Regions from separate parts of the Pseudoalteromonas ruthenica genome, predicted to be linked through region 1. Evidence: predicted binding sites of a transcription regulator. Region 1 holds the regulator's gene; the other holds the start of a gene.
The links. The regulator ArgR, encoded in region 1, controls arginine synthesis, uptake and breakdown. The targets are predictions, from matches to a motif close to ANTGAATANNTATTCANT.

Region 1 (14,415 bases):
AATAAGGGACTTCAGTGCACGGCACCGTTGCAGGTGTCTATCTGAGTATTGCGGTGTGTTTCGTGGTAGCTGAGTATCATCACTAGGTGTGTGCGATAGGCAAAAAAATACGCGGCCGTTGAGGGCCGCGCTGACGGAATAATTTCCAGCTTCCTGCCGGGATTGGAGCAAGTCCAATGTTCCTTTACTCACCGTAGTGAGCGCTACAAATCGCTTTGTAGGTTCATCCTTGTCCACTTCCTGTATAAACCTGTGATACACATCCAAGTCAGTCGCATGTGGTTAGCATTATGACTGCTATGATTGTTTAGCTCATCCTGTACTTCCTGTGATATGTACATCCTGCACATAATCCTCAGTGGAGCTATCACTGACAAATCCTTCGCTGTCCTTATTCACATTTCCTTTGTGAGCTGCGTTCACTCGCCTGTCCTATACTCAACCTTGAGTATCACGTCCGGTGTGCTCGGCATCCTGCCTATTTTTCCTTTGCTGTCCTTAAAGTAGCAACTCCTTTGCGTTATGCATCCTGCATCTGTCCATATTGGCATCTTGCCGTTTTCCCTTGACTATCCTTAGAATAACAATTCCCTTGTGTTATGCGTCCTGCACCTGTCCTTCTATGGCACCTTGCCAAATCCTACCGTCCTGTCTGCGTGTCCGTTGCGTTACGCGTCCTGCGCCTGTCCTTGAACTTCCGGTCCGTCCTTTGAGGTTGGCTTTCCTTAACTTTATCGCCCATATGCCCTTACAAGCGATGGAGACAGTATAAGGATGAATTAGGTACAGGTCAGGTAGTGGTAACAAAAACTGATTTAGTAAAATAAACGAAATAATTAAAAATCCATTAATTATCAGTGCGTTGTGTATTTTTGCGTGCTGTTCTTTATCGCAAATGACGCAATAACCTGATGCTATGTGAGATATATCTCACAGTAATTCGGGCAAAGATGGAAGTTGTTCAGCTGGTGTTTATGTTGTGATGATGGTGCTGTACTTTTGCGGTGCAAAAGATATGATGCGCTTGAGAATTATTTTTATCTATTGGAGGCTTTATGAAAAAAGCATTGGCTTTGGGCTTGGCATCGTTACTCACTACGTTAACAGCCGCTCCCACCTTGGCGCAAGACAGCGTCAATATTTACTCGTTTCGTCAGCCTTTTCTTATTGAGCCCATACTAGAGAAGTTTACAGCACAAACGGGAATAGAGACCAACGTGGTGTTTGCGAAAAAAGGGCTTATTGAGCGCTTAAAGCGTGAAGGCAAGCATACTCGCGCTGATTTAGTACTTACCTCTAATTTTAGTGCCTTAATGCAACTAGACGATATGGAGCTAACGCAAAGCATTAATAGCGACGCGGTGGCCGACAATATTCCTGCTAGCTTCCGCGACCCCAATGGGCAATGGGTGGCATTAACCAAACGGGTGCGCAATGTCTACTCGTCAAAAGAACGTGTGGGCCAGTTAAGCAGCGTGCGCTATGAAGACCTGGGGAGCGAGCAATTTGCAGGTAAGGTGTGCATGCGCTCAGGCAAGCACCCTTATAACTTGGCGTTGGTCGCATCTATGATTGCCCATCATGGCGAAGCGCAAACCAAGCAGTGGTTAACCGCGTTAAAGCAGAACCTTGCCCGTAAACCGCAGGGCAACGATCGAGCGCAGGTTAAGGCCGTAAAAGAAGGGCTGTGCGATGTGGCCATCGGTAACAGCTATTACTTTGGAAAAATGATGCAAGACGAGCAACAACGTACTTGGGCTGATGCCGTTTATATTAACTTTCCTAACCAACAAGACCGAGGAGCACACGTTAATGTCTCCGGCGTTGCCTTAACAAAGTATGCTAAAAACAAGGATAACGCCTTGAAACTGATCGAGTTTATGACCGACAATACAGCGCAAAATATGTATGCCTCTGTGAATATGGAATACCCAGTGAAAAAGGGTGTGCCATTGTCTGAGTTAGTTGCCTCTTGGGGTGACTTTAAAGAGGACTCTCTGCCTTTATCGGAAATCAGTAAACATCGTCAAACGGCGTTGAAGCTGCTCGATGAGGTAAAATTCGACCTTTAATTACTGGGTATTGATGCGCTTTAAATTCTCGCTGTCATCGTGGCAGCTTATTGCGTGGACGACAGGCTTAGGCCTGTCGTTACCGTTAGCTTTCCTTATTTTTGAGTCCTTGCAAAGTGATCCCAACGTGTTTAACCACCTCTGGGATACGGTGCTGTGGGATTATACCCGTAATACCTTAGTGTTGATCCTCGGTGTAGCGCTACTGAGTTGCTTGATTGCGTTGCCTCTAGGGTGGCTGGTCGCCTGCTGCGACTTTCCGGGGCGAAAACACTTTGAATGGGCTTTGATGCTGCCCTTAGCCATGCCTACCTATCTTATTGCCTATGTTTATACCGACTTACTGGATTATGCTGGTCCGGTGCAAATTCAGTTACGGCAGTGGTTTGGCTGGCAATCGCCGGATGATTACTGGTTTTTTGATATTCGCACGCTCGGTGGCGCAATCGTGATGATTGCGTTAGTGCTGTACCCCTACTTATTCTTAATTTTTAAAACCGCGCTGAAGGAGCAGTCTCATAAGCTGGTTCAAGCCGCCCATATTATGGGACACGGCCCAGTTGCAGGCTTTTTTAAAGTCAGTCTTCCTTTAGCTCGAGGGGCGATTGTCGCCGCTATAACCTTAATTAGCATGGAGGCGATGGCGGATTTTGCCACCGTCAATTACTTTGCTGTAAGCACCCTAACGACAGCGGTGTACGATACTTGGTTTGGGTATTATTCATTAACCGCCGCTGCGAAAATCTCAGGGATCATGCTGCTCATTTTGTTTTTGGCTATCATTATTGAGCGTTATTCGCGCCGCAACCGCGCCGTATTTGAGCGCCAAACCCAGCTAAGCGGTGAGCCTCTTTATACTCTCAAAGGAGCTAAAGCGTTGGCAGCCACAGGCTTTGCCTTAGTTATTCTGGCGCTTGCTTTCGCTATTCCGACGGCGGTGCTGGTTAGCTACGCGTTTAATTATTTTGACCAAGCGTGGAATGATGAGTTTTTCCTCTATGCTTGGCAAAGCCTAAAAATTGCCACTATGGTCAGCATCCTCGCCATTACCCTGAGTATTCTTGTGGTGTACTACCAACGCTTGAGTACAGCACGATATACACTGTGGCCTGGGCGCTTAGCCAGCACTGGATACGCCTTACCTGGCACCGTTTTAGCCATTGCGGTGCTGTTACCACTGACTAGTTTAGAAGTCGGCATTAATGATTGGCTCGCCCAGTATGACTATCAACCAGGGTTATTCTTGAGCGGTACTATATTTGCCATCGTATTTGGTTACTTGGTGCGATTTTACGCCATTGCCCATGGCGCCATAGAATCAAGCTTTAGCCGCATTAGCCCGAGCTTGGATATGGCCAGCCACTCAATGGGCCGCAATGAGCGACAAACCTTACTTGGCGTGCATATTCCCATTCTTAAACGCGGTATCTTAACCGCTGCCTTATTAGTGTTTATCGAGTGCATGAAAGAGTTGCCAGCAGCATTACTGTTGCGGCCATTTAACTTTGAAACATTGGCGACCCATGTGTTTCAGTATGTGAGCGATGAGCAATTAGAGCTGGCTTCAGTGTCGGCACTATTTATTGTATTAGTGGGGCTACTGCCCTTGTATTTTATTAACCGCTCAATGGAGCATTCTCGGTCATGACAGCGCAACTAGAATTAGACAACATTAGTTTCGAATACGCTGAGCGGGCAGTGGTCAACAATTTAAGCCTGACCTTAGCAGACGATGAGATTTTGTGTTTGCTAGGCGCCAGCGGTTGCGGCAAAACAACCACACTAAAAGCCATTGCTGGGCTTATACGTCCACATCGAGGGGTGATCCGCTTAGGGAAAGAGGTCCTGTGTAGTGACCAGCATTGTGTGCCCCCACAGCACCGCAACATGGGTATGATGTTTCAGGATTACGCGCTGTTTCCACACTTAACCGTGGCGCAAAACATAGCCTTTGGTTTAAAGGGCATGAGCAAAGCAAACAAACAGCAGCGGGTCGCGGAAATGCTCGCACTGGTGCATCTAGATGAGTGTGGAGGGCGTTATCCACACCAGCTTTCAGGCGGCCAACAGCAACGTGTTGCCATAGCTAGAGCGCTGGCATACAAACCTAGCCTATTGCTACTTGATGAGCCGTTTTCGAATATTGACCATCAGGTGCGTTTTCAACTAATTGCTGACATTCGCCGCATTATTAAAGACCAGCGCGTCTCTGCTATTTTTGTGACCCACTCCAAAGAAGAAGCATTTGCCTTTGCCGACACATTAGCGGTCATGCACAACGGACAAATTGCGCAGCAAGGTACGGCGAAACAATTATTCCAGCACCCTAACTCTAAAGTCGTGGCAGAGTTCTTAGGCACGGGTGTGTATATTGATGCCACTATCGTTGATGCCGAGCATGTACAAACGCCCTTTGGTATTGTGCGCTCTTTACAGCCTTTGCCATCATCGGGAAAGGGGCAAGTGTATGTTCGTCCTCACGATATGCAGTTGATTGGTGATGAACACGGTGAAGTGACGTTACTATCACAGCGTTTTGTCGGCACAGAATACGTTTATCGCGTCAGCGTGTTTGCTCAAGAAGTTGAAATTCCTGCTAAAGCTGAACAAGAGTTTTTGCCGAGTCAGAAGCTATCGCTTACAATTACCCCACACTCTGTGAATTTCTTCGCTGATTAAGCGCGAATTCATAGCCTGTATGTAGCCGCGCGGGCGGCTTAGCGCCCGTAATAGGCGCTGCTAACAATAACAACGAAAGGAATGGTAACTTAATGCCCAGAGCGCAATCCGGTGTGTGCGCGCAGGCCAATTTGCACGGCTTGCACTTGTTTCTCAATGTCCTTGATGGCCATGATCACGCAGTTAAAAGTAAGCTCGCACAGTTAGTGGACCTGCAAAGCGAATACGATGATCGCTTCTCTGAGGCTATGGTTTCCAGCTTTGTCGCCATAGGTGCGCAGTACTGGCCGCATTTTCATCCCGATGCCATGCCTGCAGAATTAGCGAGCTTTCCGAGTATCCCCAACCGTGACCACCACGTGCTAGCACAGCCGTTCGATTTGTTTATACAAATTCGCTCGGACCGGGAAGATGTCAATCATCTATTTGGCCAGCGAGTATTGAAACTGTTAGGCAGTGATGTGGAGCTTGTTGAGGAAATCACCTGTTATCGCTTTTTAGACGGGCGTGATTTTAATGGCTTTCTTTACGCTCCAGATACACCTCATGGACGGCAAAAAAATCTCACGGCGCTCATTAATGACCCCGGCAATGATTTTGTAAAAGGCAGTTATGTGCACGTCCAGCGCTTTACCCACAACCTCAATGCCTGGCAAGCGCTCAGTATTGAAGAACAAGAGTTGGTGATTGGCCGTACTCGTCTCGATGCCGAGCTGCTAATGCCGATTAATGCCAACAGTCACGCGGCGCGCTCAGAGTTGAAAGATGAAAAAGGCGAGCCGCTGTTACTGCACCAGGGCATGCCTTTTGGCACCATGACCAAGCAAGGCTTGCTGTCGGTGACCTGCGCCGCCAGTGGCGACGCGTTTACGCAAATGCTGAAAAGTCAGCTAGGGGATCATCATCATTATGATGCTTGGCTGGACTTTACCCAAGCCGACATGGGCTCAGCGTTTTTTGCCCCTTCGGTGGATTTTCTAAAGTCGTTAGCTACACGTTCTCAAACAGCTTACGCACCCGCTCCAGAGTAATATCAATTTCTGAGACTTTGGCGGGGGCAATAAAGATGGTGTCATCTCCGGCAATGGTTCCCAGCACGCCATCGGCCTTACCGAGAGAATCGAGCAAGCGCGCGATTAATTGTGCTGCACCCGGGCTGGTGGTGATGATGATCATCATCTCATTGTGAACAATATCCAGCACTAATTGGCGCAGTGGCGACTTCGCTGTGGGAACGGCTAATTCTGCGGGTAAGCAATAGACCATTTCTTGTTTGGCGTTGCGTGTACGCACCGCACCAAACTTGCTGAGCATGCGCGAAACTTTGCTTTGGCTGATGTTATCGAAGCCTTGTTCTTTTAAGGCATCAACAATCTCTCCTTGTGAGCCGAAATTTTCTTCTTTTAGGAGGGCTTTAAAGGCTTTTACCAAGGCTTCTTGTTTTTCTTGCGCGTGCATAATAATGGTCTTTGTAGCTTAAAGTCTTATCATTCTACCCAAGAACCGGGGTTATTTCATCCAAGGCACTGAGGTTTACAGTGAAGTTTACGACTATGGTCGAGATTATCGTCAAAATAACGCGGATAAATTTGTCTTTATCGGCGCTTTTCATTATCTTTAAGGCCACCAAAAGGTCAGATGACCCAAATCTTGATAACCCAATCTCGTTATTTTACGGAGAATTAAAATGAAAGTTGCCGTTTTAGGTGCTGCCGGTGGTATCGGTCAAGCGCTCTCTTTGCTACTAAAAAATAGCCTTCCTGCTGGTTCTGAGCTTGCTCTATACGACGTAGCCCCTGTGGTTCCTGGTGTTGCTGTTGACCTATCACACATCCCAACTGCGGTTGATGTAAAGGGCTTCGGTAAAGAAGACTTAGACGCAGCACTAAACGGTTGTGACATTGTTTTAATCCCAGCGGGTATGCCGCGTAAGCCGGGCATGGACCGCGCTGATTTGTTTAATGTAAACGCCAGCATTGTCCAGACGCTAGCTGAAGGCATTGTTAAAAACTGCCCGAAAGCCATGGTCGGTGTTATCACTAACCCAGTAAATGGCACAGTGCCAATCGTGGCTGAAGTATTCAAAAAAGCGGGCACTTATGACCCTGCACGCGTATTTGGTGTAACCACACTTGATGTTATCCGTGCAGAAACTTTCATTGCTGAGCTAAAAGGCCTGAACGTGAATGACGTGAAGGTGCCAGTAATTGGTGGTCATTCAGGAACGACTATTCTTCCTCTACTGTCTCAAGTAGAAGGTGCGAGCTTCTCTGATGAGGAAGTTGCGGCGCTAACTAAGCGTATCCAAAACGCCGGTACCGAAGTTGTTGAAGCAAAAGCGGGTGGCGGTAGCGCTACACTTTCTATGGGCGCAGCTGCAGCGCGCTTCTGCTTGTCACTAGTCAAAGGCATGCAAGGTGAAGATGTTGTTGAATACGCCTATGTTGAAGGCAATGGTGAAGACGCACAGTTCTTCGCTCAGCCAGTACGTCTTGGTAAAAATGGTGTCGAAGAGTTGCTTTCTTACGGTGAACTAAGCGCCTTTGAACAACAAGCCAAAGAAGACATGCTAGGCACCTTGAATAAAGATATTCAAGAAGGCATCGACTTCATGAATAAGTAATAGCCACCATGGCCGTTACTTCATGATATTGGCTAATAGCGATATCATGCTAAAAGCCCCTATAGTTCTGCTGTAGGGGCTTTTTTGTGCATTTATTTCCTTTCTCCTTACTGGTCTGACCATTTGTCGCTAAGCGTAAATTACTTTAATTTGCGCGCATATCCACCATAATTGGCTGAATAAAAATTGATGTGAACTGGGTCAATTTTGACAGCTTGCGGTGAATTTGATACCTTAACCGCACTTTTTGGTATGACCAATTTACCCAAAGCATAAATCAACGATGTCATTGAAAGTAAAAGCAGCGAAATTATCGGACGTGATCTTGGCCCAGCTAGAGAATATGATTCTTGAGGGATCGCTGGCACCAGGGGAAAAGCTTCCGCCTGAGCGTGAGCTGGCTAAGCAGTTTGAAGTATCACGCCCATCGCTGCGTGAGGCAATTCAAAAACTCGAAGCCAAGGGGTTGGTTACGCGCCGCCAAGGTGGTGGCACCTTTGTAAAGAATCAATTGGAAGAGGGCTTAAGTGATCCACTGTTTGAGTTGATCAGTAAGCACCCAGAGTCGCAGTTTGATTTGCTTGAGTTTCGCCACGCCCTCGAAGGTATCGCCGCCTATTATGCGGCATTACGCGGGACTCAAAATGACTTTGTAAAGGTAAAGCATAGCTTTGAAAAAATAGCGCAAGTAAGTGATGACCTGAGTGCCAAAGCGAAAGCTATTAACGCTTTTCACTTTTGTATCGCTGAAGCGTCTCATAACGTGGTGTTACTGCACTTAGTGCGTGGCATGCAAGCTTTACTAGAGCAAAACGTACTGCAAAACTTGCAGGTATTGATGAAGAAAACCGCCGTGTCGCAGCAATTAGCGCAGCACCGCAAAGTGTTGATGGACGCCGTCATTGAAGGCCGCCCAGAAGAGGCACGCCTGGCCAGTAATGCGCACTTAGCCTTTATCGAAGAAGCCTTACTGGAAGCAACGAAAGAGCATTCGCGTATTGAGCGCTCTTTGCGACGTACCAGAGCACAATAAATTCGCTGTGAGCCTCAGTTGAGCATCGCGCTTAAGCTGGGGCTTTTTGGCATTTTAAATTCGTATTTTAAACATAAGGAAAACTCCATATGTCTGAAGTCAATAATGTTGACGTAGACGCACTCGAAACCCAGGAATGGCTACAAGCCCTTGAGTCGGTTGTGCGTGAAGAGGGCGTTGAGCGAGCTCAATACATCCTTGAACAAGTGCTAGAGCAAGCACGTCTTGATGGCGTAGATATGCCAACTGGCACTACCACAAACTACGTCAATACCATCCCCGCTGACCAAGAGCCAGCGTACCCAGGTGATGTGAACGTTGAGCGTCGTATCCGCTCTATCATTCGCTGGAATGCGATTATGATTGTTCTGCGTGCCTCGAAAAAGGATCTTGACTTGGGTGGACACATGGCGTCTTTCCAATCATCAGCGGCATTTTATGAAGTTTGCTTCAACCACTTCTTCCGCGCGCCAAATGAGCAAGACGGTGGTGATTTGGTGTATTACCAAGGTCACATTTCACCGGGTATTTATGCACGTGCCTTCGTCGAAGGGCGCCTGAGCGCAGAGCAGCTTGATAATTTCCGCCAAGAAGTAGATGGAAAAGGGTTACCTTCATACCCACACCCTAAGTTGATGCCTGAGTTTTGGCAGTTCCCAACTGTGTCTATGGGTCTAGGTCCTATCGCTTCAATCTATCAAGCTCGCTTCCTCAAGTATCTTGAAGGTCGTGGTCTGAAAGATACCAGCAACCAACGCGTTTATGCCTTCCTAGGTGATGGTGAAATGGATGAGCCAGAATCACGGGGCGCAATTTCCTTTGCTGCTCGTGAAGGCTTGGACAACTTATGCTACCTAATTAACTGTAACCTGCAGCGTCTTGATGGCCCAGTTATGGGTAATGGCAAGATTATCCAAGAGCTTGAAGGCCTGTTCAAAGGGGCTGGTTGGAACGTCATCAAAGTCGTGTGGGGCAGTGGCTGGGATAAATTACTGGCCAAAGACACCACAGGTAAATTGCTACAGCTGATGAACGAAACGGTTGACGGCGATTACCAAACCTATAAGTCAAAAGATGGTGCCTATGTGCGCGAGCACTTCTTCGGCCGTTACCCAGAAACAGCAGCTCTTGTTGCCGATATGACCGACGACGAAATCTTTGCCTTAAAGCGCGGTGGTCACGAGCCATCGAAGCTATTCGCAGCCTTTAAATCGGCGCAAGATACCAAGGGCCGTCCTACGGTGATCTTAGCTAAAACCGTTAAAGGTTATGGTATGGGCGATGCCGCCGAAGGTAAAAACATTGCTCACCAAGTGAAGAAAATGGACATGACCCACGTGGCTCACTTACGTAAGCGCCTAGGGTTAGAAGATCTTGTTTCCGAAGATGAGCTTAAAGACTTACCGTACCTGACCTTAGAAGAAGGCTCAAAAGAGTACGAGTATATGCACGCCCGTCGTAAAGAGCTGCATGGTTACACGCCAACCCGTTTGCCTAATTTCAGCGAACAGTTGCAGTTGCCGCAGATGGATGCGTTCAAGCAATTACTTGAAGAGCAAAAGCGTGATATTTCCACCACCATGGCATTTGTGCGCACTCTTAATGTATTGCTAAAAGACAAAGGCATTGGCAAAAATATTGTGCCAATTATTGCCGACGAAGCACGTACCTTCGGTATGGAAGGCTTGTTCCGTCAAATTGGTATTTATAATCCACGGGGCCAAAATTACAGCCCGGAAGATCGTGATATCGTTGCTTACTATAAAGAAGACCAAAAAGGTCAGGTGTTGCAAGAAGGTATTAACGAGCTCGGTGCGATGTCCTCATGGGTTGCTGCGGCGACCTCATACAGCACTAACGACCTACCGATGATCCCGTTCTACATCTACTACTCGATGTTTGGTTTCCAACGTGTAGGTGATATGGCGTGGATGGCCGGTGACCAACAAGCACGTGGCTTCTTACTTGGTGCCACCGCAGGGCGAACAACGCTTAATGGTGAAGGGTTGCAGCACGAAGATGGCCACAGCCATATTCTAGCGAACACCGTGCCGAACTGTATTTCTTATGACCCAACCTTCGGCTATGAAGTCGCGGTTATCGTTCAAGATGGTATTCGCCGTATGTATGGTGAAGACCAAGAAAATATCTACTACTACCTGACGTTGATGAACGAAAACTATCATCAGCCAGCCATGCCAGAAGGTGCGGAAGAAGGGATCCGTAAGGGTATTTATAAGCTCGAAAGCTACGAAGGCAACAAGGGCAAAGTACAGCTATTAAGCTCGGGTACGATCATGAACGAAGTGCGCAAAGCAGCGCAAATTCTAAGTGATGACTACGGCGTTAGCTCAGATATTTTCTCGGTAACCTCGTTTAATGAGATCACCCGTGATGGTCAAGAAGCCGACCGCTATAACATGCTGCACCCAGAGGCAGAGGCGAAAGTGCCGTATCTGCAAACTGTATTAGGTGAAGAGCCTGCGATTGCGGCTACCGACTACATGAAGAACTACGCCGAACAAATTCGTGCCTTCATCCCGGCTGAGTCATATCGCGTACTGGGTACCGATGGCTATGGCCGCTCCGACAGCCGCGAGAATCTGCGCCGTCACTTCGAGGTGAATGCAGGTTACGTGGTGGTTGCTGCACTAACAGAATTAGCGAAACGTGGCGATGTAGAAAAATCTGTGATTGCAGAAGCAATCAAGAAGTTCGACATTGATGCCGACAAGATTAACCCGCTGCACGCTTAAGGGGTTTGCAAATGAGCATTGAAATTAACGTACCTGATATTGGTGGCGATGAAGTTGAAGTCACCGAAGTGCTTGTCTCGGTGGGCGACAAGGTTGAAGTTGAGCAATCTTTGATTACCGTAGAAGGTGATAAAGCCTCTATGGAAGTGCCTGCCAGCGAAGCGGGCGTAGTAAAAGAGATCAAAGTGAAAGAGGGCGATACCGTCTCTACTGGCACTTTGATTATGATTTTCGAAGGCGAGCAAGGCAATGCCGATGCCGAGCATAGCGAGGCTGCAGACAGCAGTGAGGACAACAGCGGTGCTAGCAATCAAGCCGGCGCCGAGGTGGAAATTACTGTGCCTGATATTGGTGATGACGAAGTTGAAGTCACCGAAATTATGGTCAGTGTCGGTGATAGCGTTGAAGAAGAACAATCAATTCTTAACGTTGAAGGCGATAAAGCTTCTATGGAAGTGCCTGCGCCACAAGCCGGTAAAGTTAAAGAAATCAAAATCAATGTCGGCGACACCGTAAAGACTGGGTCGCTGGTATTTATCTTTGAAACCGCAGGCGGTGGCAGTGCCGAGAGCCCAAGCTCGAGCGATAGCGACAAGCAAGAAGCGAAAGCAGACAAAGACAGCGGCAGTGTTGAAGTTAAAGAAGTGACGGTGCCGGACATTGGCGGCGACGAAGTGGAAGTGACCGAAGTGATGGTCAGTGCCGGCGACACCGTTGACGAAGAGCAGTCGATTCTTAACGTCGAAGGCGATAAAGCTTCTATGGAAGTGCCAGCTCCTTTTGCCGGCAAAGTAAAAGAAGTGAAAGTTGCCGTGGGCGATACCGTGAAAACCGGCAGCTTAATCTTTACCTTTGAGGTGCAAGGCAGTGCCCCCGCACAGCAGCAGGCTCCGGCTAAGCAGCAATCAACAACGGCAAGCGGCGCGCAACCGCAAGAGCACAAGGCCAGTGGCCCAGCGCCGGCGAAGCGTGAAGACTTCGTTGAAAATGCTGATTATGCCCATGCTTCTCCGGTAGTGCGCCGTTTGGCCCGTGAGTTTGGTATTAACCTGGCGAAAGTCAAAGGCACAGGCCGTAAAAACCGGGTGTTAAAAGAAGACGTGCAAAACTATGTCAAAGACTTAGTGAAGCAAGTTGAATCCGGTAGCGCAGGTAAAGGCGGTAGTGGTGCCGGTGTCGACTTGATCCCATGGCCAAAAGTCGACTTCAGCAAGTTTGGTGAAGTCGAAGAGAAGAAGCTGTCGCGCATTCAAAAGCTATCTGGTGCTAACTTACACCGTAACTGGGTACATATTCCTCATGTAACCCAATACGACGAAGCCGATATCACCAGCTTAGAGGCATTCCGTAAAGAGCAAAACGCGCTGGCTGAGAAGAAAAAGCTGGGCGTTAAAATCACTCCATTAGTGTTTGTGATGAAAGCGGCAGCCAAGGCGTTGGAAGAATTCCCAACCTTTAACTCATCACTTTCAGAAGACGGCGAGAGCTTGATTCTGAAAAAGTATGTACACATCGGCATTGCGGTTGATACCCCTAATGGTCTCGTTGTTCCTGTGGTTCGTGATGTCAACAAAAAAGGCATTATGGAGTTATCACGCGAGCTGATGGATATCTCCAAAAAGGCCCGCGATGGTAAGCTAACCTCGGCCGATATGCAGGGCGGTTGCTTCACCATCTCTAGCCTCGGTGGCATCGGTGGCACTGCGTTTACGCCTATCGTCAATGCGCCTGAGGTGGCTATTTTGGGTGTCTCTAAGTCAGACTTTAAACCGAAATGGAATGGTAAAGAGTTTGAGCCGCGCTTAATGGTGCCGCTAAGCTGCTCTTACGACCACCGTGTTATTGACGGTGCGCTGGCAGCACGCTTTACTGTGACTCTGGCAAATTACCTAAGCGATATTCGCCACTTGGTAATGTAAGCCATACAGATAATGAACTTTAATCCCAGTAATCGGTTTTTACTGGGATTTTTTTAAATTGCAATGATACAATCTTTGCACAATTTTTGTGAGCGATGGCATGTTGACAGCAAACCGTGTCATTGCTTCCCGTTCGGACAAAATAAGGTAATAGCATGAGCAACGAAATCAAAACACAAGTCGTTGTACTAGGCGGTGGTCCTGGTGGTTACTCTGCGGCATTCCGTGCTGCGGATTTAGGTTTGGAAGTGACCCTCGTTGAGTCACGCGCGACCCTAGGTGGTGTGTGCTTGAATGTCGGTTGTATCCCTTCAAAAGCACTTCTACACGTTGCTAAAGTGATTGATGACGCGAGCGAAATGGCGTCACACGGTGTTTCTTTTGGCAAGCCTGAAATTGACCTAGACAAGATCCGCGATTGGAAGGACTCTGTTATTGGTCAGCTAACTGGCGGCCTAGACGGCATGGCAAAAATGCGTAAAGTGAAAGTCGTGAGCGGCTACGGTAAATTCACTGGCAGCAACACCATTGACGTAGAAGGCGATGACGGCAAAACCACCATCACTTTTGATAATGCTATTATCGCGGCTGGTTCACAGCCGGTGAACCTACCTTTCATTCCAGAAGACGAGCGTGTTATTGACTCGACTGGTGCGCTTGAGCTGAAAGACGTACCAGAAAAACTATTGGTACTAGGTGGTGGTATTATCGGTCTTGAAATGGGCACTGTATACCGCGCTCTAGGCTCACAAATCGACGTGGTTGAATTTGCTGATCAGCTAGTTCCGGCAGCGGACAAAGACGTTATCAAGATTTACCAGAAGTACGTTAAAGACAAGTTCAACGTTATGCTATCGACTAAGGTAACCGGTGTTGAAGCGAAAGACGACGGTCTATACGTGACTTTTGAAGGCAAAAATGCGCCGGCGGAGCCTGTGCGTTACGACAAAGTATTAGTTGCTGTTGGTCGTACACCAAATGGTAAGTTGGTTGATGCCGACAAAGCCGGTGTTAACGTTGATGAGCGCGGCTTTATCAACACTGATAAGCAAATGAAGACCAATGTTGAGCATATCTATGCCATTGGTGACATCGTTGGCCAGCCTATGCTTGCTCACAAAGCCGTTCATGAAGGCCATGTTGCCGCTGAAGTAATTTCTGGCAAAAAGCACTATTTTGATCCTAAGTGCATTCCATCAATTGCCTACACAGACCCTGAAATTGCATGGGTTGGTGTCACTGAGAAAGAAGCAAAAGAGCAAGGGCTGAATATTGAAACAGCGGTATTCCCATGGGCTGCTTCAGGTCGTGCGATTGCTTCATCACGTACCGA
Region 2 (6,090 bases), 1.6 Mb from region 1:
GCCGCCTTGATGATGTCTAAGCCGGTTTTTAAACCGCCGTCTGTTTGCAAGCGAATACGGTGACGCAAGCCATTTTCAACTAGGGCTTGCTGCGTTTCCGCTAATCCCAACTCCCACGGGCTACCCGCATACTTCACTGATGTCAGTGGGCTGGCCCCGGTGCCACCGTCGTACCCGGCTATGGTGATAAGGTCGGCGTAAGCTTTGGCCACACCGGTAGCAATGGTGCCGACCCCTGGCTCTGACACTAACTTAACCGAGATCATTGCACTTGGATTCACCTGCTTGAGGTCGAATATCAGCTGCGCCAAATCCTCAATAGAGTAAATATCGTGGTGTGGTGGAGGTGAAATTAAGGTCACACCTGGTACCGAATACCGAAGTTTTGCGATATAAGGTGTGACCTTCTCACCGGGCAGCTGGCCTCCCTCGCCAGGCTTAGCGCCTTGGGCGACTTTGATTTGGATAACATCAGCACTGCGCAGATAGTGCGGAGTGACGCCAAAGCGTCCTGATGCCACTTGTTTAATACGTGAATTTTTCTCGGTATCAAAGCGCAGCTTGTCCTCGCCACCCTCGCCCGAGTTAGAACACCCGCCTAAGCGGTTCATCGCAATTGCCAGAGCTTCATGCGCTTCTGGCGATAACGCGCCGATACTCATGGCGGCGGAATCAAAACGCTGATAAAGCGCCTCTGCCGGCTCAACATCATCGACACTAATGGCCTTAGTATCGCTGCGCAGCGCGAGCATATCGCGCAAATTAGTGATGGGACGATTGTTTACCAGGGCCGCATAACGTTGATAGTCCGCATAGTCTCCTGAGCGCACTGCGGTTTGCAGTGTTTGGATCACATCGGGGTTATAAGCGTGATATTCGCCGCCATGAACGTATTTTAACAGCCCACCATGGGAGAGCAGTTTACGTGCACTAAATGCTAGTTTGCGCAACTTGCCTTGGTCGTGCTCAAAATCCGCAAAACAGGCACCAGCGATACGACTCGCCACGCCATTAAAGCATAGCTCGACCACTTTATCGGATAATCCCACCGCTTCGAACAACATAGAGCACCGGTATGACGAAATGGTACTGATCCCCATTTTCGACATAATCTTAAACAACCCTTTGTTGATAGCATTGCGATAAGACAGCGTCACTTCGCGGTAGCTCTTGTCGATCACCTTGTTATCGCTCATCGCCACCAGCGACTCATAGGCGAGGTAAGGGTAAATAGCGGTTGCACCAAAACCAAGTAACACCGCGAAATGATGAGGATCGCGTGCGCTTGCAGTTTCAATAATTATGTTAGTGTCACAACGCAAGTTGTTATTCACTAAACGTTGCTGAACCGCACCAACGGCCATTGCCGCCGGAATAGGCAGGCTGTCTTGGGTAATATGGCGGTCGGTTAAAATCACCATCACCGCGCCTTCTTCAGCCTTACGCTGCGCCTCATCACAAACGCGTTCCAACGCCTGCTCTAAGGTCTCATCACTGGTATAGTTTAGGTCCACTTGGCTGTGGCTATAGTGCTCATCGTTGGCACTGCGCAGCTGCACCATATCCGAGTACATCAGCACTGGCGAATCAAATTGCAAGCGCTTAGCGTGTCCTGTGGTCTCATTGAAAACATTTTGCTCACGGCCAATGCAGGTCGTTAGTGACATGACATGGTTTTCGCGCAGTGGATCGATAGGCGGATTCGTGACCTGAGCAAACTTTTGTCGAAAATAATCATACAAGGAGCGATGGCCTTCAGAAAGTACCGCAAATGGCGTGTCATCGCCCATTGAACCGGTGGCTTCTTGGCCATTTTCACCCATCACCCGAATGACCTGGTCCAACTCCTCATTGGTGTACGCAAACATTTTCTGGTAAATCAGTAGCGTATCAGCGTCAAACGAACGGTTACCGGCTTCTTTGTCGGTCAGCTTCTCAAAAGGCGTGAGGCGCTTAACGTTTTGCTCCAGCCATTGTTTGTAAGGGTGCCTTGCTTTGAGGTCTTGATCGATTTCTCCTGAGTGCCATACCTTGCCATGCAAGGTATCAACCACCATCAGTTCACCGGGACCAACACGGCCCTTCTCCACCACCTCATCGGCGGCATAATCCCAAATCCCGACCTCTGAGGCCAAGGTGATAAACCCGTCTTGGGTCACCACATAGCGAGCAGGTCGCAAGCCGTTACGGTCGAGGTTACATGCCGCAAAGCGACCATCGGACATCACAATGCCTGCAGGTCCATCCCAAGGCTCCATATGCATAGAGTTGAAATCATAAAATGCGCGCAGATCATCATCCATCGCTCGGTTCTTTTGCCATGCCGGTGGCACTAACATACGCATCGCGCGGAACAGGTCCATCCCCCCGGCTAAAAACAACTCCAACATGTTGTCCAAGCTTGAGGAGTCTGAGCCACTCTCGTTGACAAAAGGGGCGGCACTTTGCAAATCAGGCAGCAGTGGTGAGGAAAACTTATAAGCACGAGCCCGAGCCCATTGTCGATTGCCCGTTATGGTGTTGATTTCACCGTTATGAGCCAAATAGCGGAACGGCTGTGCTAGAGGCCATCGCGGCTGGGTATTGGTGGAAAAACGTTGGTGAAAAACACAAATTGCCGAGGTCATGCGGATATCTGCTAAATCGAGATAAAAATTTGGCAAGTCCTCTGGCATCATCAAGCCTTTGTATACAGTGACTAACCCAGACAGGCTAGCAATGTAAAAATCCTTATCCTGTTCTAACTGTTTTTCGATACGTCGGCGGGCAATGTACAGCCGACGTTCCAAATCTTTTGGTCGCCATCCTTCCGGGGCGCTGACAAAAACCTGCATAAACTGTGGCAATTGCTTCAAGGCAATATCGCCTAAGTAACTGGTATCGGTCGGCACTTCACGCCACCCTTGTAGGGTCAGTGTTTCTTGTTCTAATTCTTTGGTGATAACGCGTTTTGCCGCTTCGGCTTGAACCGGATCTTGGCTTAGAAAAACCATTCCCACAGCATAGTTCTTGCCCAGTAACCAGTTGTTTTCTTTGGCTACAGCTCGAAAAAAGCTGTCTGGCTTTTGCATCAGCAAGCCACAACCATCACCGGTTTTACCGTCTGCAGAAATACCACCCCGGTGTTCCATACGGGCAAGACCCGTGATCGCGGTGCGAATCAACTTATGGCTGGCTTGCCCATTGACTTGGGCTATCAAGCCAAAGCCACAATTATCTTTTTCTAATGCTGAGTCATATAACATTTGCGGACTCCTCTCCCCTTGCTACTGCGTGCTAACCGCGTTGCAAGCAACCCTCACAGGCGGCCTAGCAGACCGTCAACGCTAACGCTTTGCAAACAGAGTGTCAATGAAATTATGAATACATATTCACATTCTTGAATATTTTTCACGCTTTGTAAACATATGCGAAGCAAGGGGGTATAGAGGTATTTTTACTATTTATACTCGTTATTTTTTATATGACACCAGTGTCATATTTACAAATCGTGTAAATAGCGACCCTAAAAACGGACGTTTACGTTAACGTAAAGATGGGACAAGCATGAATAATTATTCATGTTGCGAATAAAAATTCACCTTAATATGTGCCCTGAGCTGCACAGTGCTCGTCAATACGCTCAGTAAGCTGTTGGCGCAATTGCTGAGCATTGGCAACAGGAATGGTTTGATTGATATCTTGCATCAACACTTGCCACTGTGGCCGCGTTTTCGATAGCGCAAAATACAATGGCTGATTGGTTATGCTTGGTTGCAATACTCGATAGGCAGCGCGGTCAATACCGTTTGCACTGGCAACGGTATGTAATACTAAGGGATCGCCAATAATGAGGTTAACGCGCCCGTTAACCACTAAGTTAAGGTTTTGCGCATCATCTATAGCTTGTTGAACAATGACTTGGCCACTGTCGATCACTTGATCTACCTGGGGGGCATTTTGATAGCCACGAACGATACCAAGAGAGTAATTGGGCAATTCCGATATTTGCGGGGCCTGGGTGATAGCACTGTCTGCTGCAGCCACATAATGCACCGGTGCATGCGCTAATGCTAAGGACAATGCGAGGTGATTAAGCCGCGTGCTGCCAGGGATGACGTCTGAGGGCGCGGATGATTCTATTTCATACTCAGGAGCTAAAATGTCCGCATGACCCAATTCAGTCATGCGCACCGCTCGAGCCCAAGGCAAAAACCTGAACTCAGGATTATACCCAGCCTGCAATAGCAACGCCGCCATATAATGCAATAGCCAGCCACCCTGACATTGATTACGCCCCAAGTAAGGAGGCCAATCAAGCGTCGCGACAATCACATTACGCTCGAACCCTGCATCGACAATAAAGGTACTGCCGCGCCAAAAGCCTGTGTAACTCATGGTTGCATCATTTACTTGATAGTCAATCGTAATAGATTGACGCTGCGCGTAGGAGTAGCTAGCGGGGAGTAAGGCCACTGCCAAAATTAAAACGGTCATACGAATATAAAGCATGAACATACAAGGCACGCCCAATAAACTGCTATTAATAACAAAGTTTAACCGAAGATGTGCAGATAGAAAGTTTTTACCGAGGGATTCGAAAAATTGCTTTTTTAGTGAGAAATGCGTTGCTGATCGATGGTATCAGTCAAAGCCTCTGAACAGGGCTCTTAATAAAAAAGCCAGGAGAACCTGGCTTTTTTACTCTTATTCGCTATCAGCGTCTTTGTACTTTGCTGCTGTTTGCTCAATAAGAGGCTGCAACTCGCCGCGTTGGAACATCTCAATAATAATGTCGCAACCACCGACTAACTCACCTTCCACCCATAACTGCGGAAAAGTTGGCCAGTTCGCATATTTTGGTAACTCAGCACGAATATCCGGGTTTTGTAGGATATCAACGTAAGCAAACTGCTCGCCGCAAGAAATCATCGCTTGCGCTGCTTGAGAAGAAAAGCCACAGCTTGGTAGTTTTGGAGAGCCTTTCATATAAAGCAGAATGGGATTTTCAGCAATTTGCTGTTTAATCTTTTCAACGGTTTCCATGTACAACCTCAATTTCTGTTAAATGTGACGGTAAGTGTTGAAATCCATCACTTTGACCACAATGTCTATCGTTAGCAGTAATTTTAAAGCAAACAGCGCGCTGTTGATACCGTAGCATGACGGTGATGAAGGCAACCACGATATTTTTTGCTCTGATGTAGCAAAATCGTCGTATAAGACGTTTACTGTAAACGCAGGATCAGGCACTTGTCGCCGTTTTGGCGTTGCTGTTTGCTAAAACTTGAGTAAAATACTCAGGAATTATAGTACCACTATAATGGCATTCAGTACACTTTGCGCAGTCCGCGCGCAGCTGCTTGCCCTTTTTTCAAATAATGATAGATGGAGAAAAACATGGCATTTGAACTACCGTCACTACCATACGAAATCAATGCATTAGAGCCACATATCTCTCAAGAGACGCTTGAGTATCACCACGGTAAACACCACAACACCTACGTGCAAAAGCTAAATGGCCTTATTGCTGGTACTGATTTCGAAGGTAAATCTCTCGAAGAAATCGTATGCTCATCTGAAGGCGGTGTTTTCAATAATGCTGCTCAGATCTGGAACCACACGTTCTACTGGCACAGCCTTTCTCCAAACGGTGGTGGTGCACCAACCGGCGCTGTAGCCGATGCGATTAACGCTAAATGGGGCTCTTTTGAAGCGTTCCAAGAAGCATTCAATGACAAAGCAGTAAACAACTTCGGTTCGAGCTGGACTTGGCTAGTTAAAACTGCAGACGGTTCATTGGATATCGTTAACACCTCAAATGCAGCTACGCCTCTAACTGAGCAAGGCGTAACTCCAATTCTGACCGTTGATCTTTGGGAACATGCTTACTACATTGACTACCGCAATGTACGTCCAGATTACCTTAAAGGCTTCTGGTCGCTAGTAAACTGGGACTTCGCAAACCAGAACTTCAGCGCTTAATTTAACCGCTGATATAAATAGGTGAAATTTTTTCACCTGCTTGTTCTAAGTTGATAAAAGCCGTGTGCGCACCATGCTCATGCGGCTTTTTTGTGGCTGTTCATAGCGCTAAATATGAATAACTAA

Region 2: the regulator ArgR is predicted to act here: its motif matches at 3,359-3,376, upstream of gltB (glutamate synthase large subunit).

What each region holds. Positions count from the first base shown of each region.
Region 1 is NZ_CP023396.1:2,202,429-2,216,843, reverse strand. It holds gene PRUTH_RS10345 (Fe(3+) ABC transporter substrate-binding protein) at 1,056-2,072, shown strand; gene PRUTH_RS10340 (ABC transporter permease) at 2,086-3,720, shown strand; gene PRUTH_RS10335 (ABC transporter ATP-binding protein) at 3,717-4,751, shown strand; gene PRUTH_RS10330 (Dyp-type peroxidase) at 4,844-5,782, shown strand; gene argR (transcriptional regulator ArgR) at 5,742-6,209, opposite strand; gene mdh (malate dehydrogenase) at 6,439-7,374, shown strand; gene pdhR (pyruvate dehydrogenase complex transcriptional repressor PdhR) at 7,658-8,407, shown strand; gene aceE (pyruvate dehydrogenase (acetyl-transferring), homodimeric type) at 8,497-11,163, shown strand; gene aceF (pyruvate dehydrogenase complex dihydrolipoyllysine-residue acetyltransferase) at 11,175-13,082, shown strand; gene lpdA (dihydrolipoyl dehydrogenase) at 13,238-14,415, shown strand, end outside.
Region 2 is NZ_CP023396.1:617,729-623,818, reverse strand. It holds gene gltB (glutamate synthase large subunit) at 1-3,245, opposite strand, end outside; gene PRUTH_RS03025 (substrate-binding periplasmic protein) at 3,583-4,497, opposite strand; gene PRUTH_RS03020 (Grx4 family monothiol glutaredoxin) at 4,687-5,025, opposite strand; gene PRUTH_RS03015 (superoxide dismutase) at 5,380-5,964, shown strand.